3 regions of the Xanthobacter sp. DMC12 genome follow, and region 2 is predicted to be linked to each of the others. Evidence: predicted binding sites of a transcription regulator. Region 2 holds the regulator's gene; each other region holds the start of a gene.

Region 1 (9,645 bases), on a different contig from region 2:
GGTGTGGCCGCCCATCCGCTTCTCCTATTCCACCCACAACCTCGACCTGCCCACCCCCGCCCCTTCGCCGCCCACCTGGATGCTCACCGAGGCCCAGTGCAAGGCGGCGGCGGAGAAGAAGGGGGTGTCGGGCTGTTCCGGGCTTGAGGTGAACTGGCTCGGCACGGATGACCAGGGCCGCGACGTGGTCGCCCGCCTCATCTACGGCTTCCGCATCTCGGTGCTGTTCGGCCTCGCGCTCACCATCGTCTCCTCCGTGGTTGGCGTCGCGGCGGGCGCGGTGCAGGGCTATTTCGGCGGCTGGGTGGACCTTCTGTTCCAGCGCTTCATCGAGATCTGGACGGCCATCCCCTCGCTCTACCTGCTGCTCATCATCTCCTCGGTGCTGGTGCCCGGCTTCTGGGTGCTGCTCGGCATCCTTCTGCTGTTCTCATGGGTGTCGCTGGTGGGGCTGGTGCGCGCCGAATTCCTGCGCGCCCGAAACTTCGAATATGTGCAGGCGGCGCGGGCGTTGGGGGTGGGCAACCTCACCATCATGACGCGGCACATGCTGCCCAACGCCATGGTGGCGACGCTGACCATGCTGCCCTTCATCCTCTCCTCCTCGGTGATGACGCTGACGGCGCTGGACTTCCTCGGCTTCGGCCTGCCCCCCGGCTCACCCTCGCTCGGCGAGCTGCTCTCCCAGGGCAAGAACAACATCCAGGCCCCGTGGCTCGGCCTCACCGGCTTCTTCACCGTGGCGGTGATGCTGAGCCTGCTCATCTTCATCGGCGAGGCGGTGCGCGACGCCTTCGACCCGCGCAAGACGTTCGGGTGAGGGGAACATCATGACCGCTGAACCCCTCCTTTCCGTCCGCGACCTCTCCGTCGCCTTCCGCCGGGGCGATGGCGCGCCGCCGGCGCTGGCGGTGAAGACCGTGTCGTTCGATCTCGCCAAGGGCGAGACGCTGGCGCTGGTCGGCGAATCCGGCTCCGGCAAGTCGGTCACGGCGCTGTCGGTGCTGAAGCTGCTGCCGTATCCCTCGGCGAGCCACCCCTCGGGCGAGATCCTGTTCAAGGGGCGCGACCTGCTCACGGTGTCCGAGCGGGAATTGCGGGGCATCCGGGGCAACAACATCACCATGGTGTTCCAGGAGCCCATGAGCTCGCTGAACCCGCTCCACACCATCGAGCGGCAGGTGGGGGAGATGCTGATCCTCCATCGCGGCATGTCCGCCCACGCCGCCCGCGCCCGCACGCTGGAACTGCTTGCCGAGGTGGGCATTCCCCAGCCGGAGGAGCGGCTTTCCGCCTATCCGCACCAATTGTCCGGCGGCCAGCGCCAGCGCGTGATGATCGCCATGGCGCTTGCCAACGAGCCCGACCTCTTGATCGCCGACGAGCCCACCACCGCCCTCGACGTGACCGTGCAGGCGCAGATCCTCAAGCTGCTCAAGGAGCTTCAGGCGCGGCTCGGCATGGCTATGCTGTTCATCACCCATGACCTCGGCATCGTGCGCAAGATCGCCGACCGCGTGTGCGTGATGCAGAAGGGCGAGATCGTGGAGCAGGGCGGGGCGGAGGAGACCTTCCTCCATCCGAAGCACCCCTACACGCAGGCGCTGCTCAAGGCCGAGCCGAAGCCCGATCCCGCGCCCATCGCCCCCGATGCGCCCATCGTGGTGGAGGCGAACGACCTCAAGGTCTATTTCCCCATCAAGCGCGGCATCCTGCGCAAGACGGTGGGGCACGTGAAGGCGGTGGACGGGGTGTCCGTCGCCATCCGCCGCGGCGAGACGCTGGGCGTGGTGGGGGAATCGGGCTCGGGCAAGACCACGCTGGGGCTCGCGCTGCTGCGGCTCATCTCCAGCACCGGGCCCATCGCCTTTCTCGGCAAGCCCATCGATGCCCTGAGCTTCAAGGCCATGCGGCCGCTGCGCTCCGACCTGCAGATCGTGTTCCAGGACCCCTATGGCGCGCTCTCGCCGCGCATGTCGGTGGCGGAGATCGTGGGGGAGGGGCTGCTGGTCCACCAGCGCAAGCTCACCGCCGATGAGCGGGAGGCGCGGGTGATCGCGGCGCTCGCCGACGTGGGGCTCGATCCGGAGACACGCCACCGCTATCCGCACGAATTCTCCGGCGGCCAGCGCCAGCGCATCTCCATCGCCCGCGCCATGGCGCTGGAGCCCTCCTTCGTGGTGCTGGACGAGCCCACCAGCGCCCTCGACATGATCGTGCAGGCGCAGATCGTGGACCTCCTGCGCGCGCTGCAGAAGAAGCGGGACCTCACTTTCATGTTCATCTCCCACGATCTGCGCGTGGTGTCGGCGCTGGCGAGCCGCATCCTCGTCATGCGCAACGGCAAGATGGTGGAGGAGGGGCCGGCGCACGACGTGTTCGAGCATCCGAAGGAAGACTACACCCGCGCCCTGTTCGCGGCCGCCTTCAACCTCGACGCCACCGGCCACGGCGTGGTGCGCCAGTGAGCGAGATGGAAGACCGCCCCGCCCGCGTGGACGTGGAAGGCCCGGAACTGCTCGCCAAGGGCTTCCGCCCCTATGAGCGCTATCGCCTCGTGCTGCACCATTCCGACGGCACCAGCGACGCCCAGGTGCGCGACATCGTGCGCGGCGGCACGGCGGTGGGGGTGCTCGGTTATGATCCTGCGCGCGACGACGTGGTGCTGATCCGCCAGTTCCGCCTCTCGGCGCATCTCGTCCGAGACCGCGGCGACCTGGTGGAGATCGTCGCCGGCATCGTGGAGCCGGGCGAGGAACCCGAAGACGCCGCCCGGCGGGAGTGCGAGGAGGAAGCGGGCGTCACGCCGCGCCTGCTGCTGCCCATGCTCACCTTCACCCCGTCGCCCGGGGTGAGCGACGAGCGCGTGCTGCTCTATCTCGGCATCCTCGATGCCGCGCGCCTGCCCGAGCGGGCGGGATCGGCGGCGGAGACGGAGACCACCCGGCCTTTCGCCGTGCCGGTGGACGAAGCCCTCGCCGCCATCGCGCAGGGACGCTGCATCAACGGCTTCCTGATCCTTGCGCTGCAATGGCTCGCGCTGAACCGCGCCAGGCTGCCGGAGCTGATTGCGGCGGCCCAGTCTTAGGTCGTCAGTTGGCGCGCTTGGTTCGGCGTCGTGCCCGGCCTTGTGCCGGAAGTCGGCCGTTGCCGACTTCCGCTCCCGAGAACGGAACCCGCGAACACGCGGGTTCCGGGCATCCCACGTCGGGCCGATAAGACGCTGGCCGGGAAGGTATTGCCAGCCGACCGACGTGGATGGCCGGGACAAGCCCGGCCATGACGGCGGTGAGGGGCGGCGAGTGGGGCGCGGGTCTCAGGGACCGTGTCCGCGCAACACCTCACTCACGCATGCGGCTCCAGCCGCGCGAGGTCGAACGCCGCCACGTCCTTCAACAGCTCGACGAAGGCGCGGGAGCCGTATTCGTAGGCGGCTTCGCCCTTGAGCGCTGTGGCGTGGGTGGCGTCGCCCATGGCGCCGTCGGGGCTGAGGTCCTCCGCCAGCCAGCCGAACCCCACGGGGTGGTTGGCGCGCAGGCGCTGGAACTCGCTCTCCATGGCGATGGAATAGGGCGGGAACGGCCCCGCGTGGCTCATGTCCACCAGCTCGGGGCGGAAGGCGAGCATCAGCGAGGTCTCGATCTCCCCGCCATGGATGCCGTGCGCCCGTTCGTGGTCGGAGAAGAGGCCCACCGGATAGCCGAAGCGGTGCATGGAGCAGGTGACGGCGAGCATCTTGTGGTCCACCCGCAGCGTGCGGGCCACGAGATCGATCACCGGCACGTTGCCGCCATGGGTGTTCATGAGCACGAGGCGGCGCACGCCGGCACGGGCGAGGCTGCGGCCCAGCTCCACCCAGGCGGCGATGGCGGTGGCGGGCGAGAGGGTCAGCGTGCCGGCGAAGGAAATGTGCTCGTCGGACTTGCCCACCGCCTGCACGGGCAGGAACACCGCATCCACCTCGCGCGGCACCATGAAGGCGATGCGCTCCACATAGCCCTCGGCGATGAAGAGGTCCGTGCCCAGCGGCAGGTGGGGGCCATGCTGCTCCACGGCCGCGACGGGCAGGACGGCGACCATGCGGGTCTTGTCCAGCGCCGCGAGTGCCGGTGAGGAAAGTTCAGCCCATTTCAGAAACACCGCTGCCTCCACGCCCCCGGCGCGTGCTGCCCGCGCCGCCCTACCTCCATGGGAAGGAAAAGCCGCATCAAGTCAAGGGTATGGGTGGGGCTAAGGGGAGAGGTGGAAAAGGATCGGCGGAGCGCGTGAACCCTCTTCCGAGTGCGGGGGAGGGCAGGGAGGGCGCGCACTGGCCTGCCGCCCGGGAGAACACCCCGCGAACCCGGCCCCTCACCTGATTCGCTCCCCTCCCGTTCCGCGAATGTCCGCGCGCCCCCTTTCGCCATCGCCCCCGCGTCCCGATATGATACAGGGACACCCCTCCTTTACGTGGATTGCGCCAGAGCCGATGGACGACGTCACCCGATGGGCCGTGCTGCCGCGCAATCTGAGGGCGCGGGGGGTGAGCGCGGTCCTTGGCCCGACCAACACGGGCAAGACCCACCTCGCCATCGAGCGGATGCTCGGCCATGAGAGCGGCATCATCGGCCTGCCGCTGCGCCTGCTCGCGCGCGAGGTCTATCAGCGCATCGTCGACCGGGTGGGGGCGGAGAAGGTCGCGCTCATCACCGGCGAGGAGAAGATCAAGCCGAAGAACGCCCGCTACTGGGTCTCCACCGTGGAGGCCATGCCGCGCGATCTCGACGTGGCCTTCGTCGCCATCGACGAGATCCAGCTCGCCACCGATCTCGACCGCGGCCACGTCTTCACCGACCGCATCCTGAACCGGCGCGGCCGGCACGAGACGCTGCTGCTCGGCTCGGCCACCATGCGCCCGCTGGTGGAAAAGCTCATTCCCGGCGTGAACGTGGTGGTGCGCCCGCGCCTTTCCACCCTCTCCTTCGCCGGCGAGCGCAAGATTTCCCGGCTGCCGCGCCGCTCGGCCATCGTCGCCTTCTCGGCGGACGAGGTCTATTCCATCGCCGAGTTCATCCGCCGCCAGCGCGGCGGTGCGGCGGTGGTGATGGGCGCCCTCTCGCCGCGCACCCGCAATGCGCAGGTCGAGCTCTACCAGTCCGGCGACGTGGATTATCTCGTTGCCACCGATGCCATCGGCATGGGCCTCAACCTCGACGTGGACCATGTGGCCTTCGCCTCGGACCGCAAGTTCGACGGCTGGCAGTATCGCAAGCTCAACGCCTCCGAGATGGCGCAGATCGCCGGGCGCGCCGGCCGTGCGACGCGCGATGGCACGTTCGGCACGACGGGACGTTGTCCACCGTTCGAGGAGGAACTGGTCTCGCGGCTGGAGGAACATGTGTTCGACACTGCGAAGGTGTTGCAATGGCGCAACGCCGTCGCGGATTTCCAGTCGCCCGCCTCGCTCCTCGCCTCCCTTTCGCGCCTGCCGAAGGAGGAGGGGCTGACCCGCGCGCCCACCGCCGATGACGTTGCGGTGCTTGAAATCATGAGCCGGGACATGGAGGTGACGGGCCGTCTCGACGGCGCCGCCGACGTGGAACGGCTGTGGGATGCCTGCCAGGTGCCGGACTATCGCAAGGTCTCCCCGGGCGCCCATGCGGAGCTGGTGGGGACCCTTTTCGGGCACATAAAGGGGGGTGGCCGCATCCCCGATGACTGGTTCGCGCGTCAAATCGCCTTGACCGATCGCGCAGAAGGCGACATCGACACGTTGTCGAACCGGATTGCGCAGGTGAGGACCCTCACCTTCGTTGCGAACCGGCCCGACTGGCTCAGGGATCCGGAGCACTGGCAAGGCGTCACGAGAGGGGTCGAGGACAAGCTGTCGGATGCGTTGCACGAAAGGCTGGCCCAGCGTTTCGTGGATCGGCGGACCAGCGTGCTCATGCGGCGCCTGCGAGAGAACACGATGCTCGAAACTGAAATCAGCAAGACCGGTGACGTTACCGTCGAAGGCCACGTCATCGGCCACCTCCACGGCTTCCAGTTCGCCCCCGACCCCGCAGCCGCGGCCGGTGGCGAGGAGGCCAAGGCATTGCGCGCCGCCGCCCAGCAGGCGCTGGCCGGCGAGATCGAGCAGCGCGCCCAGCGCCTGTCGCAGGCGGTGGACGAGGCGTTCGTCCTCACCTTCGACGGCACCATCCGCTGGACGGGCGAGGCGGTGGCCAAGCTCATCCCCGGCGACGAGGTGCTGAAGCCGCGCTTCAAGATCATCGCCGACGAGCATCTCACCGGCCCGGCCCGCGACCAGGTGGAGGCGCGCCTCACCCTGTGGGTGGCCGCCCATATCGAGAAGCTGCTCGGCGCGCTCACCAAGCTCGGCACCGCCGAGGACATCACCGGCATCGCCCGCGGCATCGCTTTCCAGATCGTCGAGAGCCTCGGCGTGCTGGAGCGTGCCCGCGTCGCCGACGAGGTGAAGGGGCTGGATCAGGCCGCCCGCGCCACGCTGCGTGGCCATGGCGTGCGCTTCGGCGCCCATCACATCTACCTGCCGGCGCTGCTGAAGCCCGCCCCGCGCGCGCTGGCGGCGGAGCTTTACGCGCTGAAGCACGGCGGCCTCGCCCAGAAGGGCCTCGACGAGCTGCCGCACCTCGCCGCTTCCGGCCGCACCTCCATTCCGGTGGATCACGAGGTACAGAAGGGGCTCTATCGCGCCGTCGGCTTCCGCGTGTGCGGCGAGCGCGCGGTGCGCGTGGACATTCTGGAGCGCCTCGCCGACCTCATCCGCCCCGCGCTGGCGTGGCGGCCCAACTCGCCCGGCCCCAAGCCGGCCGGGGCTGTGGATGGCCGTGGCTTCACCGTCACCGTGGGCATGACCTCGCTGGCCGGCTGCTCGGGGGAGGATTTCGCCTCCATCCTGAAGTCGCTGGGCTACCGCATGGAGCGCCGCCCCCCGCCGCCGCCGGAGGCCGAGGCCCCCGCCGCTGCGCCGGAAGCCGCCCCCGTGGAGCTGGCCCCGCTGCCGGAAGGCGCCATCGAGGCGGATCTCCTGTTCGACGCCCCGGCGGAAGCGCCGGCCGAATCGGTGGACGAGGCGCTTGTTGAGGCGCCCGCCGAGGATGTTCCCGCCGAGGAAGCGCCCGCCGAAGAAACCCCCGCCGATGTGGTTCTGGCCGATGCGGCCGAGGCCGAGGCTGCCGCCGAGGCGGTCGAGGTGTCCGGCGATCCCACCGCCGCCGAAGTCGCGGCCGAGGTGGAGGCCCCCGCCGCCCCCGGTGGCCCCGAGGCGGTGGAAGGCGCCGCAGAGGTCGTTGCCGAGGCTCCCGCGGCCGACGCCGCTCCCGCCGAGCCCGAGCTGATCGAGGTGTGGCGTCCCGGCCGTCCGCCGGGCGCGCCGCGTCGCGAGCGCCCGGCCGGCGAAGGCCGCCGCTTCGGCGATCGTCCCGGTGGCGATCGCGGTGGCGAGAAGGGTGGTGGCCGCGGCGAGCGTCGCGATGGCCGTCCGCCCCATCGCCGTCCCGAGCATGCTCCCGCCGAGGCCGGTGCCCCCGAAGGCGAGCGCGCGCCGCGTCCGCCGCGTGGCGACCGCCCGTTCCGCGGCCCGCGCGAGAACGAGGGCAACCGCGAGCATCGGCAGGAAGGCCACCGGAACGAGGGCCATCGTGGGCCGCGTCCCGAGCAGCGGGCGGACAACCGCCCCGCCCATCAGGAGCGTCGCCGCGAGAAGCCGGCGGACCCCGATAGCCCGTTTGCCGCCCTCGCCGCGCTGAAGGCGCGGCTGGAGGCGGAGAAGAAGGGCGGCTGACCCGTGACGGATCCGGCGGAGCGGCAGAGGCTCGACCGCTGGATCTGGCACGCCCGCGTGGTGCGCGCCCGCGAGGACGCCGCCGATCTCATCCGCTCGGGCCATGTGCGGCTCGACGGCGCGCGGGTGACCAGCCCCGGCCACATGGTGCGGGCGGGGCAGGTGCTCACCATCGCCCTCGACCGGCAGGTGCGGGTGCTGCGCGTCACCGCCTTTGCGGAGCGCCGGGGAGATGCTACATCCGCCCTCGCGCTTTTCGAGGAAATAACAGAAGCGTAGCGGTGTTTAGGGGCCTGCGGCTTGCAGCCGCTTGCGTGGCGCGTGCGCCTGCGCTACCCGGACCCCTCGAAAGGGATTGCCCATGACCTACGTCGTCACCGAGAACTGCATCCGCTGCAAATACATGGATTGCGTGTCCGTGTGCCCGGTGGACTGTTTCTACGAGGGCGAGAACATGCTCGTCATCCACCCCGACGAGTGCATCGATTGCGGCGTCTGCGAGCCGGAGTGCCCGGCCGAGGCCATCAAGCCCGATGCCGAGCCGGGGCTGGAGAAGTGGCTCGCGCTCAACGCCGAATACGCCAAGACCTGGCCCAACATCACCCTGAAGCGCGACGCCCCGCCCGACGCCAAGGAATGGGACGGCAAGCCCGGCAAGGAAGAGCTGTTCTCCCCGGAGCCCGGCCAGGGCGACTGAGCCGACTGCCTACGCTCCCCTAAACGGTGCGTCATGGCCGGGTTTGTCCCGGCCATCCACGTCGGGCCACTGGCGCTGTCGGTCGGATAGGCATTCCCAGACCATCCACGTGGATGACCGGGACAAGTCCGGTCAGGACGGTCTGCTCTGATGGCTGACGCCCGTCAGGGCAGCGCCTCCAGCTGGAAATACTGCGAGAGCACCAGCTTGCCGTCGGCGTCGAGATAGGCGCGGCCGAATTTCGCGGCCTGCAGCTTGTCGGTTTCCTGATAGATGGTGCCGCCCAGCGGGGGCAAGGCGTTGGGGCGGGCGCAGGGGACGTCGAGCGTCACCTTCTGATCGACGGCGTAGGCCGTGCCGCGCTCCACCACCTTCACCGTTCCCGTCACCGCGCAGGTGCCGAAGGCGCGCGGGGTGATCGTCACCGCTTCCACCGCGAGGACGATGACGCTCTTCGCGCCGTCGCGGGCGGTGGCGTAGACCTGCGGCGACATCAGCGCCAGCGCCGGTGCCGCGCCGGAGAGGAGCAGCACCGCCGCGAGGGCCACGGCGCGGCGGCTCCCGGGGCGCCTCGTCAGCGCGAGTCCCACGGGTTGCCGATGGCCCGGCCCGCGATCCATCCGCTTCTCGCCCATCTGGTCCTCCCCGCCCGTGCCGCCCCGGGGCGCACGGGCCTGTTCTTGCCTGCCGTCCGTTCTGGAGCGATTTCCGGCATTTTGCAAAGCGGCCTTTCGCAGGGGGAGGGCTGGGGCGCTCAGCCCGGCGACGCGGCGGCATCCACCGCCGCCTGATGCTCGGCGGCGAGCCGTGCATCCAGCTCCGCCACCTTGAGGGCCGCCGGTCGGCCGGTGATGCGCCGGACGTAATCGGCGATCACCGGCGTTTCCGGCACCAGCTTGAACATCACGCCCCAGCGGAAGGCGTTGCCCCAGAGGATGTCGGCCGCCGTGCAGCGGTCGCCGAGGAGATAGGGCTTTGCCCCCAGTTCCCGCGTCACCGTGTCGAGCATGGTGCCGAAGTCGCCATAGGGGCACATGGAGGCCGGACCGGCTTCGCGCTCCAGGGCGCGGTCCATGAGGGCGGGCTCGTAGCAGGCCGCGTAATAGGCGAGCCAGCGCAGATACGCCCCCCGCCCCGGCGCGCCGATGGCAGGCGCGAG
Region 2 (9,645 bases):
CGGCCAGGAGTTCGGCATCGCTGGAGGCGCGCATGTAGTGGCCGTTGAGGCTTTCGAGCTTGGCGAAGTCGAAGCGCGCAGCGGAGCGGCCGACCTTGTCGAGGTCGAAGAATTCGACCATCTCGTCGGTGGAGAACACCTCCTGGTCGCCATGGCTCCAGCCGAGGCGCACCAGATAGTTGCGCAGCGCCGCCGGCAGATAGCCCATGTCGCGATAGGCATCGACGCCCAGCGCACCGTGGCGCTTGGAGAGCTTGGCGCCGTCCGGCCCGTGGATGAGGGGAATGTGCGCCATGCGCGGCACGTCCCAGCCCAGCGCGCGGTAGATCTGCGTCTGGCGGGCGGCGTTGGTGAGGTGGTCGTCGCCGCGGATGATGTGGGTGACGCCCATGTCGTGGTCGTCCACCACCACGGCCAGCATGTAGGTGGGCGTGCCGTCCGAGCGCAGCAGGACGAGGTCGTCGAGATCCTTGTTGGGGAAGGTCACGGTGCCCTGCACCATGTCCTCGATCACCGTCTCGCCCTCCTGCGGGGCGCGCAGGCGGATGACGGGCGCGCGGTCGGCCGGCGCCTCGGAGGGGTCGCGGTCGCGCCAGCGGCCGTCATAGCGCGGCGGGCGGCCCTCCTTGCGGGCCAGCTCGCGCATCTCGTCCAGCTCCTGGGGGGTGGCATAGCAGCGATAGGCATTGCCCTTCGCCAGCATCTCCGCCACCGCGGCCTGGTGCCGCTCGGCGCGGGCGAACTGGTAGATGGGATCGCCGTCCCAATCGATGCCGAGCCAGGAGAGGCCTTCGAGGATGGCGTCGATGGCCTCCTTGGTGGAGCGCTGGCGGTCCGTATCCTCGATGCGCAGCAGCATCTTGCCGCCCGTGTGGCGGGCATAGAGCCAGTTGAACAGCGCCGTGCGCGCCCCGCCGATATGCAGGAAGCCGGTGGGCGAGGGGGCGAAGCGGGTGACGATCTGCGACATCGGGCGGGGCTCGGCGGGATTGGGTCCGCTTGGACGGAAGACGCGCGTGCGGCAGCCCTGCGGAACGCAAACCGAACCACATGGCGCGCGGGAGGCGCCCGTGTAGCATAGAGGCGGGGCACAAGGAACACGGGGCGGGCGCGGCCCGGACCGGCCCCTCGGCGGGCGGGGATGGACGAGCGGGCCTCAGGCAGGGCGCGGACAGGGGGGCGGGGAGCTGCGGGCGCGCTCCCGGCGCTCTCCACGCGCGGTCTTATCCGCTTCGCCGATGCGCTGAAGGCCCGCATCGCCCATGACGTGGCGGCCGAGGCGGCCTCGGGCCGGCTGATCCTGTGGCTGCCGGCCGCCTTCACCGCCGGTATCCTGCTCTACTTCGGCGCGTCCACCGAGCCGTCGCTCGTCGCCAGCCTCGTCCTGGTGGCGGCATTTGCGGCGGCGGCCTTGGCTGCGCGGGCCCGCCCCGTGACGTTCGGCATCGCCGCGGTGCTGCTTGCAACTGCAGCCGGCTTTGCGGCGGGCGGGGTGCGCACCGCGCTCATCGCCCACGAGATGATCGTGCCGCCCAAGACCCCGGTGCGCCTGTCCGGCTTCATCGAGCGGGTCGAGCGGCGGACCACGGGCGACCGCATCCTGCTGCGGCTTGATGGAGACGCCGTGCGCGGGCTCGCCAACGCCCCGGCGCTGGTGCGGCTCTCGCTCCGCAAGGACTGGGCCCCGCCGGTGGGCAGCCATGTGACGCAGCTGGCGCAATTGCTGCCGCCCTCCGGCCCCGCCATGCCCGGCGCCCACGATTTCGGCCGCGCGCCGTGGTTTCAGGGCATCGGCGCCATCGGCTACGGGCTCGGCCGGCCGAAGGCGGCGGCGCCGCGCGATCCGCCTCTGTCCGTGCGCCTCGCCATGGGGCTGGACGGGGTGAGGCAAAGCCTCTCGAACCGGATCCGCGCCTCGCTCACCGGCGTGCCGGCCGAGGTGGCGGTGGCGCTGGTCGCCGGCGACCGTTCCGGCATTCCGCGGGCGGTGGAGGAGAGCATGCGCGTCTCCGGCCTCTCGCACATCCTCTCCATCTCCGGCCTGCACATGGCGCTGGTGGCCGGTACCCTGTTCGCACTGGCGCGGGGCGTGCTGGCGCTGGTGCCGGGGCTGGCGGTGTCGTTGCCCATCAAGTCCATCGCGGCGCTGATCGCGCTTTCGGGCAGCGCCTTCTATCTCGTGCTGTCGGGCAATGACGTGCCGGCCCAGCGCTCCTTCGTCATGACCGGGCTCGTGCTGGCGGGCGTGATGGTGGGGCGGCCGTCCCTGTCGCTGCGCTCGGTGGGCGTTGCGGCGGTGGTGGTGCTGGCGCTGACGCCGGAGGCGGCGCTGGACCCGGGAACGCAGATGTCGTTTGCCGCCACCCTCGCCCTCGTCGCCGCCTATGAGCGGCTCCAGCCCTTGCGGGCGATCCCCCGGCCGGATGGCATCGCCGGCGCGGTGGTCTCCTGGGTGGCTGTGCTGGTGGCGGGCACGGCGCTGACCTCGCTGGTGGCGGGGCTCGCGACGGCGCCCTACGGCATCTTCCATTTCCAGCGGGTGGCGCCCTATGGCCTGCTCGCCAACCTCGCCGCCATGCCGGCGGTGTCCTTCCTGGTGATGCCGGCGGGACTGGCGGGCGTGCTGCTGATGCCGTTCGGCTGGGATCATCTCGCCTGGCCGGTGATGGGGCGCGGCATCGAGATCATGACGGCGGTGTCCGACTGGGTGGGCACGCTGCCGGGCGCCGACATCCGCGCCGCCTTCATCGGCACCGGGACGCTGCTGTGGTTCTCGCTCGCGCTGCTGGCCCTCTGCCTGCTGCGCGGCGTCCTCACCCTCGCGGCGCTGGTGCCCCTCGGCCTCGCCGCGCTGGTGGCGGGCGCGCCTCTGAAGCCAGACCTCCTCATAGCGCCCGATGCGCAGACGGTGGCGGTGCGGATGCCGGACGGGCGGCTTTCGGTGCTCGGCGCCTCCGGCCAGAAACTGCTGGTGGAGCAGTGGCTGACGCGGGAGGGCGACCGCCGCACGGCCGGAACGAAGGACCTCGCCGCCGGCTTCACCTGCGATCCGCTCGGCTGCACCGCGCCGCTGCCCGGTGGCGGCACCATCGCCATTTCGCGCCGCGCCGAAAGCCTGGAGGCGGACTGCCTGAATGCCCGCATGATCGTTACCCGCGATCCGCCGCCCAAGACCTGCCCGGCAGAGGTGCTGACCCCGGCGAAACTCGCGCGGACAGGGACGCTCGCCTTCACCCTCCGCGACGGCGCGCTCGTCGCCGAATCCAGCCGCAAGGCTGGCGTATCCCGTCCCTGGATGGCGCCGCTGCCGCCGGAACCCATATCCGAACCCGCCACCGCCGATGCCGGCGACCCTCAGGCGGATGCGACCGCGCCCTGATGGGGGGGGGCTTCAAGAGGCGTCGGGGTGAGGAGCAACGCCCTTGAGAAAAAGCGCAGGCGCCCGTTGAGCGTGGACCGCCGCGCCCCTCACCCCGTTCCGGATCTCCCGCAGGAGAAATAAGGATCAGTAGCGGCGCATCAGGCCTATGAGCCGGCCCTGGATGCGCACGCGGTCGGGCCCGAAGATGCGGGTCTCGTAGGCTGGATTGGCGGCCTCGAGCGCGATGGAGGCGCCCTTCTTGCGCAGGCGCTTGAGGGTGGCTTCCTCGTCGTCCACCAGCGCGACGATGATGTCGCCGGTATCGGCGCTGTCGCATTTGCGGATCAGCACCGTGTCGCCGTCGAGGATGCCGGCCTCGATCATGCTGTCACCGCGGACTTCAAGGGCGAAGTGCTCGCCCGAGCCCAGCATCTCGGGCGGGATGTTCAGCGTGTGGCTGCGGCTCTGGATGGCGGAGATGGGCGTGCCGGCCGCGATGCGGCCCATGACCGGCACCGAGACCACCTGGCCCGCCTCGTCGTCCTCCGGCACCGGACGGACCTTGCCGAGGCTGCCCTCGATGACCGAAGGGGAGAAGCCGCGCCCTGCGGACCGGGCGGAGGCAAGGCCCGGCGCCACGCTGTCGGGCAGGCGCACCACTTCCAGCGCACGGGCGCGGTTGGGCAGGCGGCGGATGAAGCCGCGCTCTTCCAGAGCGGTGATGAGGCGGTGGATGCCGGACTTGGAGCGCAGGTCCAGCGCTTCCTTCATCTCGTCGAAGGAGGGTGGGACCCCGGTTTCCTTGAGCCGCTCATGGATGAAGCGCAGAAGGTCATATTGCTTCCGAGTGAGCATTCCCTGGCCCCGTTCCTTGCACGCACCGCCCGGAAGCGGCGCTCTCGGCCGGTCCCGATTCCAAGCGCATCCAGCCCGGTGCGCCGCGAAACAAATCATGAACAGTCTTTATCTGTTCCTTTTGTGTTCCGCAAGTGGTGAAGGCCCCGTTAACGCTCAATCGTCGAAGGGAATAATCTCGCAGGGGTCTCCGACACGCCCCGCAGGCGCGAAGGGCGGGCGCACCAGAAGGCAGTCGGCGGCGGAGAGAATGCTCAGCATGGCGCTGTCCTGCGAGGCGCAGGGAATGGCGTGGATCGAGCCATCCGCCCGGCGGTCGAGAGTCGCGCGCATGAAGTCCCGCCGCACATCATTGGGTGGCAGGTCGGCCGCGAGGCGCGCCGGCACGGTCTCGGGGCCGGGGCGGGAATCACCCTGCAGAGCGCGGATGAGGGGGACGAGGTAGACCATCCCGCAGACGTGGGAGGACACCGGGTTGCCCGGCAGCCCCAGCACCCGCACGGCGCCGCGATGGCCGAACATCAGCGGCTTTCCGGGGCGCAGCGCGATCTTGTGCACCGAGAGGTCCACCCCCTCGGCCTTCAGCGCCGGGGCCATCAGGTCATGATCGCCCACGGAGGCGCCGCCGGAGGAGACCACGAGATCGAATTCGCCGGAGAGCGCCCGCGCCACCACGGCGCGGATGGCCGCGAGGTCGTCCTTGATGAGGCCGAGGTCGGTCACATCGGCACCGGCGCGGCGGGCGAGTTCGGCGAGGCCGAAGGCGTTGGAGACGACGATCTCGCTGTCGTTGCCGGTGCCCTGGCCGGGCAGCACCAGTTCGTCGCCGGTCTGCAGCAAGGCGACGCGCGGGCGGCGCGCGACCGGCACTGTCGCATGGTCCATGGCGGCGGCCAGCATGATGTCGCGGCCTGTCAGGCGCCGGCCGGCGAACAGGCCGGGTGCGCTTTCGGAAAAATCGCAGCCGCGCTTGCGCACGTTGCGGAGCGCGGCGGTCGGGGCGGTGGTGGTTATGGTGTCGCCCTCGCGGGTGACGTTCTCCTGGATCACCACCGTGTCGGCGCCCTCCGGCACCACGGCACCGGTGAAGATGCGTACGGACTGCCCGGCGGCCACAACACCCGCAAAGGGGCGCCCTGCGGCGGACTCGCCGATCACGGTCAGGCGGGCGGGCGTCTCGGCGATGTCGGCGCCGCGCACGGCGTAGCCGTCCATGGCCGACATGTCGGCGGGGGGCTGCGTGCGGCGGGCCGCGAGATCGCGCGCCAGCACCCGCCCGGCCGCCGCCTGCACCGGCACATCCTCGACGCCGAGCGCGACGACGCCCTCAGTGATGAGCGCGGTGGCCTCCTCGACGGTCATGAGCGCCATGGCGCGGCTCCCTCACTCTGCACGTGCTGTCGGGTCATGATGGCGGAAACGGATCAAGCCGCTCCGTCATCTGCGCGGAAATGGCCGCTGCGGCCGCCGGATTTCTCCAGCAGGCGGATACCTTCAATCCGCATGCCACGGTCGGCGGCCTTGGCCATGTCGTAGATGGTGAGGCAGGCGACGGAGACGGCGGTCAGCGCCTCCATCTCCACGCCGGTCTGGCCCGTCACCTTGGCGCGGGCGGTGACATGAAGGCCGGGCAGGGCGGGATCGGGGACAACCTCCACCTCCACCTTGGTCAGCATCAGGGGATGGCAGAGGGGGATCAGCTCATGGGTGCGCTTGGCGGCCATGATGCCGGCGATGCGCGCCACGCCCAGCACGTCGCCCTTCTTGGCGTTGCCGGAGAGGATGAGGTCCAGCGTCTCGCGCGCCATCGCCACGCGGCCCTCGGCCAGCGCCTCGCGGGTGGTCGCATCCTTGTCGGACACGTCCACCATGCGGGCGGCGCCCTGTTCGTCGAGATGGGTCAGGCTGGCCATGGAAGTCGCGGTCTTCCCCGGAATCGATCTGAGGTCGGGGAAGATGGCGTCCGCGGCGGCGCCTGTCCACCGCCGCAAGGGCAGGGCGGCGGAAAGGCTGTGTTGCCGGCGTTGGTTGGATCAGCGCAGGCGGGTCCAAGTCTGCGACTGGCAGAGCACCGACATCACGCACCCGCTCAGCTTCAGGGTATCGTCGCCCGTCAGCGTGATGGAGCCGGAATAGGTTTTGCCGTCTTCGGCATTGTAGATTTTGCCGCCGGTCCACTCCTTCGGTCCGCCGGTGAAGCCGGTCAGAAACACAAGGCCCTTCAGCGGCCGGTCACGCAGTTTCGTATCCTGGTTCTTGATGTCCTTGAGGTTCGGATCGGCCTTGAGGCCGTCCGACGACACGAGGCGTCCGCACAGAGACTTGCCGCATTGGGTGATTTCCACCTGGCCGTTCTTGGTGGCGGTCAGCCACTGGCCGGTGACATCCGCGGCAAGCGTGGGCGATGCCGCAAGGCCGACGAGGCCGGCAACGATGGCGATGAGACCCGTCCTCATTGTTTCCCCTTCCATTTCGGCCTCGTTGGCGGGCCGATGATATAATTAAGTACAAACTTACTAAGTGGGCAAGGCCGCCGGGCACATTCCTTTGCAGGGGGCACGGTCTGGGGCGTCGCGCCAAGCGGGGCCGGTAGGCTGTGGCTTATGGACACTGGTCAGGACGACCCAGCTCGGCGAAAGCCGCCCGCGCGCCCACGCCAAAGACGCGACGCGGGCACCGGCCGACGAACGCGACTTCACGTGTTCCTCCCAAAGTGCGGGCGGTCTCTGCAGACCCTCGCGCATTAAGGCGGAAATTTACGTATACGGCAACACTAACCCGCTATGAGCAGAGAGGTTGCGGATGCGACATCCTCCTGCCGCATCAGGCTCTCGCCCACCAGAATGGTGCCGATGCCCACCTGCGCCAGCCGGGCCACGTCGGCCGGCGTGAAGATGCCGCTCTCGCCGATGACGATGCGGTCCTTCGGCACGCGGGGCGCGAGGCGCTCGGAGGTTGCCAGCGTGGTCTCGAAGGTGCGCAAATTGCGGTTGTTGATGCCGATGAGCCGGCAGGGCAACGCCAGCGCGCGGTCCAGCTCGGCGTCGTCATGCACTTCCACGATGGCGTCCATGCCATAAGCGGCGGCCGCGTCGGCGAGGTCGAGGGCGAGGGCGTCGTCCACCCCGGCCATGATGATGAGGATGCAGTCCGCCCCCCAGGCGCGGGCCTCCGCCACCTGATAGGTGTCGTACATGAAATCCTTGCGCAGCACGGGCAGGCTCACCGCCGTGCGGGCGGCCTTCAGATAGTCCGGCGCACCCTGGAAGGAGGGCGTGTCCGTGAGCACCGACAGGCAGGTGGCACCGCCGCGCTGGTAGGCGCGCGCGAGGGACGGTGGGTCGAAGTCTGCGCGGATCAGGCCCTTGGAGGGGCTCGCCTTCTTGATCTCGGCGATGAGCGCAGTGCGGCCTTCGGACAGGCTCTGCTCGATCGCGCCCGCGAAGGGGCGCACGCGGGGGGCGCAGCGGGCAGCGGCCTCGATCTCGGCGAGAGGCCGGGCCTTCTTCGCGGCGGCGATTTCCTCGCGCTTGTAGGCCTCGATCTTGGTGAGGATGTCGCTCATTGCGCGGCCTCCGGGGCGAGAGAGGCGGAGAGGGTGACGAGCCGTTCCAGCCGGGCGCGGGCGGAGCCGGTGTCTAGGCTTGTCTGCGCCATGCCGACGCCGGCGGTCAAATCCTTGGCGCGACCGGCCACGACGAGGGCGGCGGCGGCGTTCAGCACCGCCACGTCGCGATAGGCGCCGGGGGCGCCGTCCAGCACGGCGCGCAGGGCCTCGGCATTGTGGGCGGCGTCCCCGCCCTTCAGCGCCTCGGCGGGCGCACGGGCGAGGCCCACATCCTCGGGATTGAGGGTGAAGGTGTGGATGCGGCCGTCTTCCAGCACGGCAATGTCGGTGCCGCCGGAGATGGTGATCTCGTCGAGCCCGTCCGAGCCGTGGACCACGAAGGCCTTCTCCGAGCCCAGCGCCTTGAGCACCTCGGCCAGAGGCACGATCCAGGATTTCGCGAACACGCCCACCATCTGCCGCTTCACGCCGGCCGGATTGGAGAGCGGACCGAGCAAATTGAAGATGGTGCGCGTGCCCATCTCCACCCGTGTCGGGCCCACATGCTTCATGGCCGGATGGTGGGAGGGGGCGAACATGAAGCCGATGCCGGCCTCGCCGATGCAGCGGGAGATTCCGGCCGGATCGAGATCGAGCCGCACGCCCAACGCGGAGAGCACATCCGCCGCGCCGGATTTCGAGGAGAGCGCCCGGTTGCCGTGCTTCGCCACCGGCACGCCAGCGCCGGCCACGATGAAGCTCGCGCAGGTGGAGATGTTGTAGGAGCCGGAGGCATCGCCCCCGGTGCCCACCACGTCCACCGCTTCGTCGGGGGCTTCCACGGTGAGCATCTTGGCGCGCATGACGGAGACCGCGCCGGCGATCTCCTCCACCGTCTCGCCGCGCACGCGCAGGCCCATGAGCAGCGCGCCCATCTGGGAGGGGGTCGCCTCGCCGGACATCATGCGATCGAACACGAAGGCGGCCTCGTCGCGGGAAAGGCTCGCGCCCGTGGCCACCTTGCCGAGCAGGGGTTTGAACTGGTCCATGGTGTGTCCTCAGCCCCCGTCTCAGCCCTTGGCCTTCTGCGCGTTGAAGGCGGCGGCGATCTCGAGGAAATTGCGGATCAGCGCGTGGCCGTTCTCCGAGGCGATGCTCTCGGGATGGAACTGCACGCCGTGGATGGGCAGGCTCTTGTGGGCGAGGCCCATGATGAGGCCGTCTTCGGTGTGGGCGGTCACTTCCAGGTCGTCCGGCAGGGTGTCCCGCTCGACGATCAGCGAGTGGTAGCGCGTCGCCTGGAAGGAATGGTTGAGGCCGCGGAAGACGCTTTTGCCCTCGTGCAGGATCTCGCTCATCTTGCCGTGCATGGGGGAGGGCGCGCGCACCACGTCGCCGCCGAACACCTGCCCGATGGACTGGTGGCCGAGGCAGACGCCGAAGATCGGCACCTTGTCTCCCGCCTTGGCGATGAGATCGAGGCAGATGCCCGCCTCGTTGGGGGTGCAGGGGCCGGGAGAGAGCACGATGGCGTCCGGCTTCTCGGCCAGCACGTCCTCCACGCTCACCGTGTCGTTGCGGTGGACGGTGACGGTGGCGCCAAGCTCGCCGAGATAATGGACGAGGTTGTAGGTGAAGCTGTCGTAATTATCGATCAGCGTGACCTTCGGAGACTTCGTGGCGGACATCTGGAACTCCGGCCCCGCGCCGCTTCAGCGGGAATGGCGGGTGTTAAGGCGAGGAATGACGGGCGGTCAATGGTGATGGGCCGCAAGGCGGTTCCCCGGACAAGCTCCAGCGCATCTGAAGCGCCGCTCCGGGGCGCGAGGCTGCTCCCGCTTCACCATCGCTCGCGACGTGTCCTCTCCATCCCCTCACTGAC
Region 3 (9,645 bases), 590 kb from region 2:
TTGAGCATCCTCATGATTTCCCTCCCGTTTTTCGTTACGCCTGCGTCGCCGGCGCGGGGCGCCAGACGAGCAGGCGGTTCTCGATGGCGCTCACCACCGTGTCGATGATGATGACGAAGATGGAGAGCACCAGCATGCCCGAGAACACCCCGGTGACATCGAACACCCCCTCCGCCTGGTGGATGCGATAGCCCAGCCCCGCTGCCGAACCGAGATATTCCCCCACCACCGCCCCCACCAGTGCAAAGCCAACGGCGGTATGGAGCGACGAGAACATCCAGGTGAGCGCCGAGGGCCAGAACACGTTCCGCATCAGCTGGCGCTCGCTCATGCCCAGCATCCGGGCGTTGGCGAGCAGCGTCGGGCTGACTTCCTTAACGCCTTGATAGACATTGAAGAAAACGATGAAGAACACCAGCGTGACGCCCAGCGCCACCTTGGACCAGATGCCGAGCCCCAGCCACAAGGCGAAGATGGGCGCCAGCACCACGCGCGGCAAAGCATTGGCCATTTTCACGTAGGGATCGAAGACCGCCGCGATCATGGCCTTGCGCGCGAACCAGAAGCCCACCAGCACGCCGCCCAGCGCGCCGATGGCGAAGGCGAGCATGGTCTCAAGCAGCGTGATGCCGAGGTGATACCAGATCACCCTAGTGTAGAAGTCCTTGAAAGTGCGCTCAAAAACCGCCAAGGGCGTCGAGAAGAAGAAGGGATCGAGCGGGTAGAAGGGCTTCGGCGAGAGCGCCGCGATCGAGACCTTCACGGTGGAGCCGAAATGCCAGATGGCGATCAGCACCACCGCCACCAGCACCTGCAAAGTGAACAGCGTGAAACGGTTGCGCATGGTTCAGCTCGCGACCTCAGACTGGCGATAACCCTTCACCACCTCGTCCTTCAGTGCCGCCCAGATCTCGCGGTGAAGGTGGTGGAAGGCGGGCTCCAGCCGCACGTCGATGTCACGCGGGCGGGGAATGGGCACCCGCCACTGGCCGATGATGCGCGAGGCCGGCCCCGCACCCATGATAACCACCCGGTCTGCCAGCGAAATCGCCTCCTCCAGGTCGTGGGTCACGAACATCACCGCCTTGCGGTCCTGGCTCCACAGGTCGAGCAGGAGGTTGCCCATGATCTGGCGGGTCTGGGCGTCGAGCGGGCCAAACGGCTCGTCCATGAGCAAGATCTTGGGGTCGCGGATCAGCACCTGGGCGAGGCCGACACGCTTCCTTTGCCCGCCGGACAATTGGTGGGGATAGCGATCCGCGAAAGCGGCAAGGCCCACGCGGGCCAGCCACTTGCGGGCGCGGCTGCGCGCTTCCTCCGTCTCGGTGCCGGCCACCTCGAGGCCGATGGCCACGTTGTCGAGCGCCGTCTTCCACGGAAACAGGGCCTCGGCCTGGAAAAGATACCCGGCCGCGCGGTTGAGGCCGGAGAGCGGCGTCCCGTGGATCGTCACCGTCCCGGATGCCGGCTTCAGCAGGCCGGCCGTCGCGTTGAGAAGGGTGGACTTGCCGCAGCCGGTAGGGCCGACGATGGCGACGAACTCGCCATCCGCCACCTCGAGATTGACGCCCTGTACAGCGACGAATGGTGAAGCCGCACGGCTGGCGCCGGGAAAGGCGATGGAGATGTCGCGCAGCCCGACCGCGCATGCCTGAGCCATGCGGCCTCCCTGGACCACGCTGAAGGGTTGCACCACTGAACGTCTCCCGATCCCGCGCCCCGACCGCGCGTCCGGTTGGCCCGGATCATCGGGACAAGGTAGCCGAGGGCGCGCCGGAGGCAAGGGCGGGGATCGCCCTCACCCCGGACGGGAAAAGGTCAGGATCTCCCGCTTGCCGGCGTGGTTGGCCGGGCCGACGATGCCCTCGTTCTCCATGCGCTCCATCAGGCTCGCGGCCTTGTTGTAGCCCACCTGCAAGCGGCGCTGGATGTAGGAGGTGGAGGCCTTGCGGTCGCGCATGACGATGGCCACCGCCTGCTCGTAGAGGTCGCCGCCGGCGTCGGCGATGCCGGAGCGGTCGAAAACCGCCTCGTCGTCATCCTCCGCCACGGCATCCTCGTCCAGCACCACTTCATCGATATAGTCCGGCCCGCCCTGGGCCTTTAGGAAGGCGACGACCTTCTCCACCTCGCCGTCCGAGACGAACGGGCCGTGGACGCGGCTGATGCGTCCACCACCGGCCATGAACAGCATGTCGCCCTGCCCCAGCAGCGTCTCCGCGCCCATCTCGCCGAGAATGGTGCGGCTGTCGATCTTGCTGGTGACTTGGAAGGAGATGCGGGTGGGGAAATTGGCCTTGATGGTGCCGGTGATGACATCGACTGAGGGGCGCTGCGTCGCCATCACCAGATGGATGCCGGCGGCCCGCGCCATCTGGGCGAGACGTTGGATGGCACCCTCGATCTCCTTGCCCGCCACCATCATCAGGTCGGCCATCTCGTCCACGATGACGACGATGTAGGGCAGCGCGGTGAGGTCCATCTCCTGTTCCTCGAACAGGGCCTCCCCGGTCTCGCGATCGAACCCCACCTGAACGTTGCGGGTGATGATCTCGCCCTTCGCCGAAGCCTCGCGGACGCGGGCGTTGTAGCCGTCGATGTTGCGAACGGCGAGGCGGCTCATCTTGCGATAGCGCTCCTCCATCTCCTTCACCGCCCATTTCAGCGCGATGATCGCCTTCTTGGGATCGGTGACGACGGGGGTGAGCAGATGCGGGATGCCCTCGTATACCGAGAGCTCCAGCATCTTGGGGTCTATCATGATGAGCCGGCAGGCCTCCGGCGTGTGCCGGTAGAGCAGGCTCAGGATCATGGTGTTGATGGCGACCGACTTGCCCGAGCCGGTGGTGCCGGCGACGAGAAGATGCGGCATGCGCGCGAGGTCGGCGATCACCGGCACGCCGCCGATGGTCTTGCCCAGGCACAGGCCGAGCTTGGGATGGGCCTCGGCGAATTCATGGCTCGCCAGCAGCTCGCGAAGCCACACGGTCTCGCGCCGCCGGTTGGGCAGCTCGATGCCGATGACGTTGCGCCCCTCCACCACCGCCACGCGGGCAGACACCGCGCTCATGGAGCGGGCGATGTCCGGCGACAGGCCGATGACGCGGGAAGACTTCACCCCCGGTGCCGGCTCGAACTCGTAGAGGGTGACGACGGGGCCGGGATTGGCGTCGATCACCTCGCCGCGCACGCCGAAGTCGCGCAGCACCTGCTGAAGCATGGTGGAGGACTGGTCGAGGAATTCCTCGGAGAGCTCATAGTCCGGCTCCACCACCGGCGGCTCGCGCAGGAGATCGAGGGGCGGGAGGAAATAGGGTCCTTCCGTGACCTCAGCAGCTGCGTGCGCGGGCTCGGGCGGGAGGGTAACAACAGCTTCCACAGGAACGGCGGCGACGGCATCCACCACAAGCGCTGCTGCCGGGGCCGCAGGAGCGGACATGGCCGCCGAATGGAGGGCACCGAAGAACTGGGCGCTGATGCTCTGCTGGTAGGGTCGCCAGGACGCGAACGCTTCGCCCGACAGGATCGACCCGGCCGCGAGGGGCAGTGGGGCGTCCTCGGCTTCGGCCTCGTCTTGATCGTCGTCTTCAAGCACGGCAGCGTCTTCCGAATCGTCCTGGTCGCGTTCGGCGGCCTCCTCGTCTTCCTCGTCCGTCAGGTCCGTGTCCTCGAAGGCATCGTCTTCGAATTCGTCGTCATCGAGTTCATCGTCCTCCAGCTCGGAGGAAAGCGCCGCGTCGTCCTCGTCCAGTTCGTCGTCATCCTCGGAAAGGGCGATCTCTTCTCCCTCCCCCTCTTCGTTGTGCGTGTCGCCCTCCAGTTCGGCGACCTCATTGTCATCGGTGTCTTCGTCCTCGAACGCGTCGTCCTCGAGTTCGTCCTCCTCGGAGGCTTCAAGCTCGGAGATCTCGTCCTCGTCAGCGTCCACCTCGCTTTCGTCGAAGTCGGCACCCTCCTCGATGGCGGGCAGCGCCTCCAACACTGCGTCCTCGCTCTCCACCGGATCGTCTTCCGCGTCGGCCAGTTCTGCAGGCGCGGGATCCAGATCCTGGTCTCCGGCCGGAGCGGGCGGGGTGGCGGCGCGGCCGATGACGACGAGGCGCAGCAGGCTCCACAGGTGATCGGGGACGTCCGCCGTGTCGACCTCCGAAGCCGCCTCAGCCACGGCCTGCGGCGCGATGCCGGGCTCAAGGAGCGCAGGCTCCGACGCTTCCGCCGGGACCTCCTCGCCGGGGGCAGCGTCTATAAGCGCGGCATCGGAAGCCGAGGGCGCGCAGACAGCAATGGCGGCCTCTTCCTCAACGGGAGGCAGGGCGGCCGGGGCCGCCGTCACCTCTTCCGGCACCGCGCCGGGCGCGGCGAAGGCGGTCTCCGTCGGGATATCCGCAAGCTTGGCGACGGGCTGCTGCGCCACCGGCTGGACCGCATCGTCCGCGGGCTCGAACAGGAAGTGCCAGCCGCGGCTCGACCCCTGGGTCGTGACCGGGGTGGGCACTTGCGGCAGGACTGGCGGCAGCGAGGGCGCGCCCGGCTCGCGGGGGCGCAGCAGATGGTCCGGAGTGCGGGTGAAACGGGTGTTGGCGTCGAGGGTGAACGGCCGCAGCCAGCTCGGGACCAGCTCCAGGTCGATCCAGCTGTGGGTGGTTTCGGCCGCCTCGAAGGCGCCATCGTGGATGGCTGGATCGTATTCCGGAATCCGCTCGTAGAACGAGGGCAGACCACGTTCGGCGGCAGAATCGGCCGGCGGTGGATCGAACGAGTCGTCCGGAGCGTAGGAAGGATACGCAAAAGGTCTCGGAGGACGGTTGAAGGAAGACATGGGAATCCGAAATCCGCAGCACCGGCGCCGTTTCGAGGACACTAGGGCGGGGGGCGTTAAGGGGAGGTTTGCACCTCGCGATAACGGTTTCTGAATACCTTATCTGTGAATCATGGGGACAAGCCCGCACCGCCCCACCCGTCTGCGGTGGACCCGCTCCAGCCCCCGCAATCCCTGCTGCCGGACCTCCGTACGGTTGACATTCCGTCCTGCCGGAGTCCTTTTAAAAGAGAACAAAATAGGAACATTTGGCTCCGTCCATGCCCTCGTTTCCCCACCCGCACCAGGCCCGGCGCGAGGATCTGGCAGCCCTTCGCCGCCGCATCGTCGAGATGGAACGGCTGTCCGCCCCGCCGGACGGTCCCGCCCGGCCGCGCCTATCGCTCGGGGCGCCGTTGGACGAGGTGCTGGGGGGCGGCCTCGCCCGCGATGCGCTGCACGAGGCGTTCCCGGCGGAAAAGGGGAATGTCGCCGCCGTGTTCGGGTTCGCTCTCGCCCTCGCGGCCGGCACCCGCAAGCCGGTGCTGTGGGTGCGGCAGGACATGGCGGCGCTGGAGGGGGGTGACATCTACGGTCCAGGCTGCGCCGCCTTCGGGCTCGATCCGTGCCGCCTGATCCTGGTGGCCACCGCGGATGCGGCCGACACGCTGGGCGCCGCAGAGGAAGCCCTTGGCCATGGCGCCCTCGGGCTGGTGGTGGCCGAGCCCTGGGGATCCCCGCGGCTCATCGACCTCACCGCCACCCGCCGCCTCGCCCTGCGCAGCGAGCGCTCCGGCGTGCCTGCCCTCCTGCTGCGGCCGGGAGCAGACCCCGGCCCCTCCGCCGCCGCCACCCGCTGGCGGGTCTCCGCAGCTCCCTCCCGGGTGGCGGGGGATGTTCCGACCTTCTGCCTCGGCCCGCCTGCCTTCGCACTGGAAATCGAGCGCAACCGTCTTGGACCCACCGGCCGCTTCACCGTGGAATGGAATGCCCATGCCCGACGCTTCACCCCGGCGCCTCGCCGCGCTCTTCCTGCCGCGCCTGCCGACCGACCGGCTGCACCGCAGCCGGCGGGGGCGTCGCATGTCGTCTCCGGCTGGCGCCGCACCGGCTGAGACGCCGCTGGTTACGGTGGAGGTGAAAGCCAATGCCCGCCGGCTCGCCGCGGTGGACGCGGCGGCGGCCCGCCTCGGTCTCCATCCCGGCCTCACCCTCGCCGACGCGCAGGCCCGTGTGCCGCAGATCGAAGCGGTGGAGGCGGATGCCGCGGCCGATACGGCGTTGCTCGCCGCCATCGCCTCGTGGTGCGAGCGCTGGACGCCCTTCGTCGCTGTATCCGGGCCGGACGGCATCGTGCTCGACATCACCGGCTGCGCCCATCTGTTCGGCGGCGAGGCGGCCATGGTGTCCGCCATGACGGAACGGCTTGCCGCCACCGGACTTGCCGCCTGCGGCGCAGTGGCTGGGACCGCGCGGGCCGCCCTCGCCCTTGCCCGCTGGCGGCCGGAGCAGGTGGTGCCGGCTGGCCGCGAGCGGGAGGCCGTCGCCCCTTTGCCGGTGGACGCCCTCGGCCTCGATGCGGAGACGGGGCGAAGCCTCGCCTATCTCGGGCTGGTGCGCATCGGCGACATCGCCGGCAAGCCCCGCGCGGCGCTCGCCGCCCGCTTCGGCAGCGTGCTGGTGGAACGGCTGGACGAGCTGTGCGGCGCGGCTTCGCCGCCCATCTCCCCGCTCAATCCCCTGCCCGTCTATGTGGCAGAACGGCGCTTCGCCGAACCCATGGGCGACGAAGCGACCGCCCGCGCCGTGCTTGCAGACCTCGCGCACGACATCACCGGTGTGCTGGAGCGACACGGCGAAGGCGGCCGCCGCTTCGAGGCCGCCTTCTTCCGCAGCGATGGCGCGGTGCGGCGGGTGGCGGCAGGCACGGCGGCACCGCTCCGTGATGGCGCCCGCCTTGCCGGCCTGTTCCGAGAGCGGCTGGCAGCGCTGGCCGATCCGCTCGATCCCGGCTTCGGCTATGACGTGATCCGCCTGTCTGTCACCGCCGCCGAACCGCTGGCCGCCACCCAGTCCGGCTTTGGCACCGAGCCCGCGGGCGCGGGGCTGGACCAGTTGGTGGATACCCTCTCCGCCCGGCTCGGGCCGCGCCGCGTCACTTGCCTCGCCGCGCAGGACAGCCATATTCCCGAGCGCGCCGCCATGCGGGTGCCAGCGCAAAAGGCATGGCGCAGCAGGGAAGCGCTCGCGCACGACTGGGCCGAGCCGGCCGCCGCCGATGCCCCCCTCGCCCGACCCCCGGCCCTGTTTCCCACCCCCGAGCCGGTGGAGACGCTGGCCCAGGTGCCGGACGGCCCGCCTCTGCGCTTCCGCTGGCGGCGCGTGCTGCACGAGGTGGCGCGAGCCGAGGGTCCGGAGCGCATCGCCCCGGAATGGTGGACCGCCCTTGATGCGGGGAGCCGCAGCCTCACCCGCGATTATTTCCGCGTTGAAGACACGCAGGGTCGGCGCTTCTGGCTCTATCGCGAAGGCACCTACGGGCGGGAGACGTCGGCGCCCCGCTGGTTCCTGCACGGCCTGTTCCCGTGAGCGAGCCCGTCTATGCCGAATTGGCGGCCGCCTCGCATTTCTCCTTCCTGCGGGGGGCGAGCGCGCCGGCCCATCTGGTGCGCACCGCCGTCGGCCTCGGTCTCGATGGCCTCGGCATCGCCGACCGCAACACGGTGGCCGGCGTGGTGCGGGCCTATAGCGCGCTGGAGGATCTGCGCACCCTCGACGAGGATCTGGAAGCCGACGATCCCGAGGCGGATGCCAAGCGCGCCGTCGCCGCCCGCGCCCGCGCCTTCCGGCTGGTGACGGGCGCGCGACTCGTCTTCTGGGACGGCACGGCGGACATCATCGCCTATCCCTCGACCCGCGCCGGCTGGGGCCGGCTCTGCCGCCTGCTCACCACCGGCAACCGGCGGGCGAAGAAGGGCGACTGCCATCTGTCCCTCGCCGACCTCCTCGCCGACGCCCGCGACCTGATGCTCATCGTGCTGCCCGGCGAAGAGGCAAGCGCTCTTCCGCCCCTCCTCTCCCGCCTCGCGGAGGCCGCCCCCGGCGCGGTGTGGCTCGGCGTCGACATGCCATTCTCCGGTGCCGACCGCCGGCGCCTTGCCGCCCTCAAGATCTGCGCACGCACGGCCGGCGTGCCGCTGCTGGCGGTGAACGAGGTGCTTTATGCAACGCCCGAAGAGCGCGATCTGCAGGACATCCTCACCTGCGTGCGCGAGGGCACCACCATCGCCGAGGCGGGGCGGCGGCTCCAGGCGAACGCCGAGCGCCACCTCAAGCCTGCCGCCGAGATGGCCCGCCTGTTCCGCGATGCTCCCGAGGCGGTGGCGGAGACCGCGGCGCTCCTCGCCCGCATCGATTTCACTCTCAAGGAACTGAAATACGACTATCCCGAGGAGCCGGTGCCCCCCGGCTGGACGCCGCAGGCGTGGCTGGAGGAATTGACCTGGCGCTGCGCCGGCGTGCGCTATCCCGCCGGCATCCCCGAGAAGGTGCGGAAGCTGCTGAAGGACGAGCTGGCCCTCATCCGGCAGCTCGAATACGCCCCCTATTTCCTCACTATCCACGATATCGTTCGCTTCGCCGAGAGCCGGGACATCCTCTGCCAGGGGCGCGGCTCGGCGGCCAATTCCGCCGTTTGCTACGTGCTCGGCATCACCGCCGTGGACCCCGCCGACAACGATCTCCTCTTTGCCCGCTTCATCTCGATGGAGCGGCGCGAGCCGCCGGACATTGATGTCGATTTCGAGCACGAGAAGCGTGAGAAGGTGATCCAGTACATCTATGAGAAATACGGTCGTCACCGCGCCGGCATCGTCGCCACCGTCATCCACTATCGGCCACGCAGCGCCATCCGCGACGTAGGCAAAGCTCTCGGCCTCACCGAGGATGTCACGGCGCGCCTCGCCTCCACACAGTGGGGCAGCTGGGGCCGTGATATTTCCGACGCGCACATCCGGGAGGCGGGGCTCGACCCGTCAAACCCCTTCATCCGCCGCGCGGTGGAGCTGGCCGGCCGCCTGATGGGCGCGCCCCGCCACCTCTCCCAGCATGTGGGCGGCTTCGTCCTCGCCCGTGAGCGGCTGGACGACACCGTGCCCATCGGCAACGCGGCCATGGCGGACCGCACCTTCATCGAATGGGACAAAGACGACATCGACGTGCTGAAGCTCATGAAGGTGGATGTGCTGGCGCTCGGCATGCTCACCTGCATCCGGAAAGCGCTCGACCTGATGCGCGAGCACGAGGGCATCGACTGGGGCCTCGCCGACGTGCCGCGCGAGCAACCGGACGTCTACGCCATGCTCCAGCGCGGGGATTCCATCGGCGTGTTCCAGGTGGAGAGCCGGGCGCAGATCAACATGCTGCCGCGCCTGAAGCCGAAGGAATTCTACGATCTCGTGATCCAGGTCGCCATCGTGCGGCCGGGACCGATCCAGGGCGACATGGTCCACCCCTATCTGAGGCGCCGCAACGAGCTGGAGAAAGTGGACTATCCCTCCCCGGCGTCACACCTTGGCGACAAGGGCGAATTGTACGATGTCCTCCACAAAACGCTCGGCGTGCCGCTGTTCCAGGAGCAGGCTATGAAGCTCGCCATGGTCGCCGCGCGCTTTTCCGACATCGAAGCCAACAAGCTGCGCCGGGCCATGGCCACCTTCCGCAACCTCGGCACCATCCACGAATTCGAAAGCTTGATGGTGGAGCGCATGGTGGCGCGCGGCTACAAGCGCGACTTCGCCCAGCGCTGCTTCGAGCAGATCAAGGGCTTCGGCAGCTACGGCTTCCCC

What was found. The regulator LexA, encoded in region 2, represses DNA repair genes until DNA is damaged. The targets are predictions, from matches to a motif close to TGTTCNNNNTGTGTTCNG.
Region 1: the regulator LexA is predicted to act here: its motif matches at 4,326-4,343, upstream of ACT535_RS11580 (helicase-related protein).
Region 3: the regulator LexA is predicted to act here: its motif matches at 5,049-5,066, upstream of ACT535_RS05790 (ImuA family protein).

The regions. Positions count from the first base shown of each region.
Region 1 covers NZ_JBQUYZ010000002.1:742,452-752,096, forward strand. The annotation lists gene ACT535_RS11560 (ABC transporter permease) at 1-820, shown strand, start outside; gene ACT535_RS11565 (ABC transporter ATP-binding protein) at 831-2,468, shown strand; gene ACT535_RS11570 (NUDIX domain-containing protein) at 2,474-3,088, shown strand; gene ACT535_RS11575 (creatininase family protein) at 3,346-4,140, opposite strand; gene ACT535_RS11580 (helicase-related protein) at 4,469-7,789, shown strand; gene ACT535_RS11585 (S4 domain-containing protein) at 7,793-8,068, shown strand; gene fdxA (ferredoxin FdxA) at 8,151-8,486, shown strand; gene ACT535_RS11595 (hypothetical protein) at 8,651-9,034, opposite strand; gene ACT535_RS11600 (glutathione S-transferase family protein) at 9,241-9,645, opposite strand, start outside.
Region 2 covers NZ_JBQUYZ010000001.1:650,454-660,098, reverse strand. The annotation lists gene gltX (glutamate--tRNA ligase) at 1-970, opposite strand, end outside; gene ACT535_RS02925 (ComEC/Rec2 family competence protein) at 1,142-3,379, shown strand; gene lexA (transcriptional repressor LexA) at 3,506-4,216, opposite strand; gene ACT535_RS02915 (molybdopterin molybdotransferase MoeA) at 4,373-5,587, opposite strand; gene moaC (cyclic pyranopterin monophosphate synthase MoaC) at 5,641-6,129, opposite strand; gene ACT535_RS02905 (DUF2147 domain-containing protein) at 6,250-6,672, opposite strand; gene trpC (indole-3-glycerol phosphate synthase TrpC) at 6,990-7,781, opposite strand; gene trpD (anthranilate phosphoribosyltransferase) at 7,778-8,812, opposite strand; gene ACT535_RS02890 (anthranilate synthase component II) at 8,834-9,451, opposite strand; gene trpE (anthranilate synthase component I) at 9,638-9,645, opposite strand, start outside.
Region 3 covers NZ_JBQUYZ010000001.1:1,242,108-1,251,752, forward strand. The annotation lists gene ACT535_RS05770 (ABC transporter substrate-binding protein) at 1-14, opposite strand, end outside; gene ACT535_RS05775 (ABC transporter permease) at 35-844, opposite strand; gene ACT535_RS05780 (ABC transporter ATP-binding protein) at 848-1,660, opposite strand; gene ACT535_RS05785 (DNA translocase FtsK) at 1,799-4,819, opposite strand; gene ACT535_RS05790 (ImuA family protein) at 5,080-5,913, shown strand; gene ACT535_RS05795 (DUF6504 family protein) at 5,882-7,387, shown strand; gene ACT535_RS05800 (error-prone DNA polymerase) at 7,384-9,645, shown strand, end outside.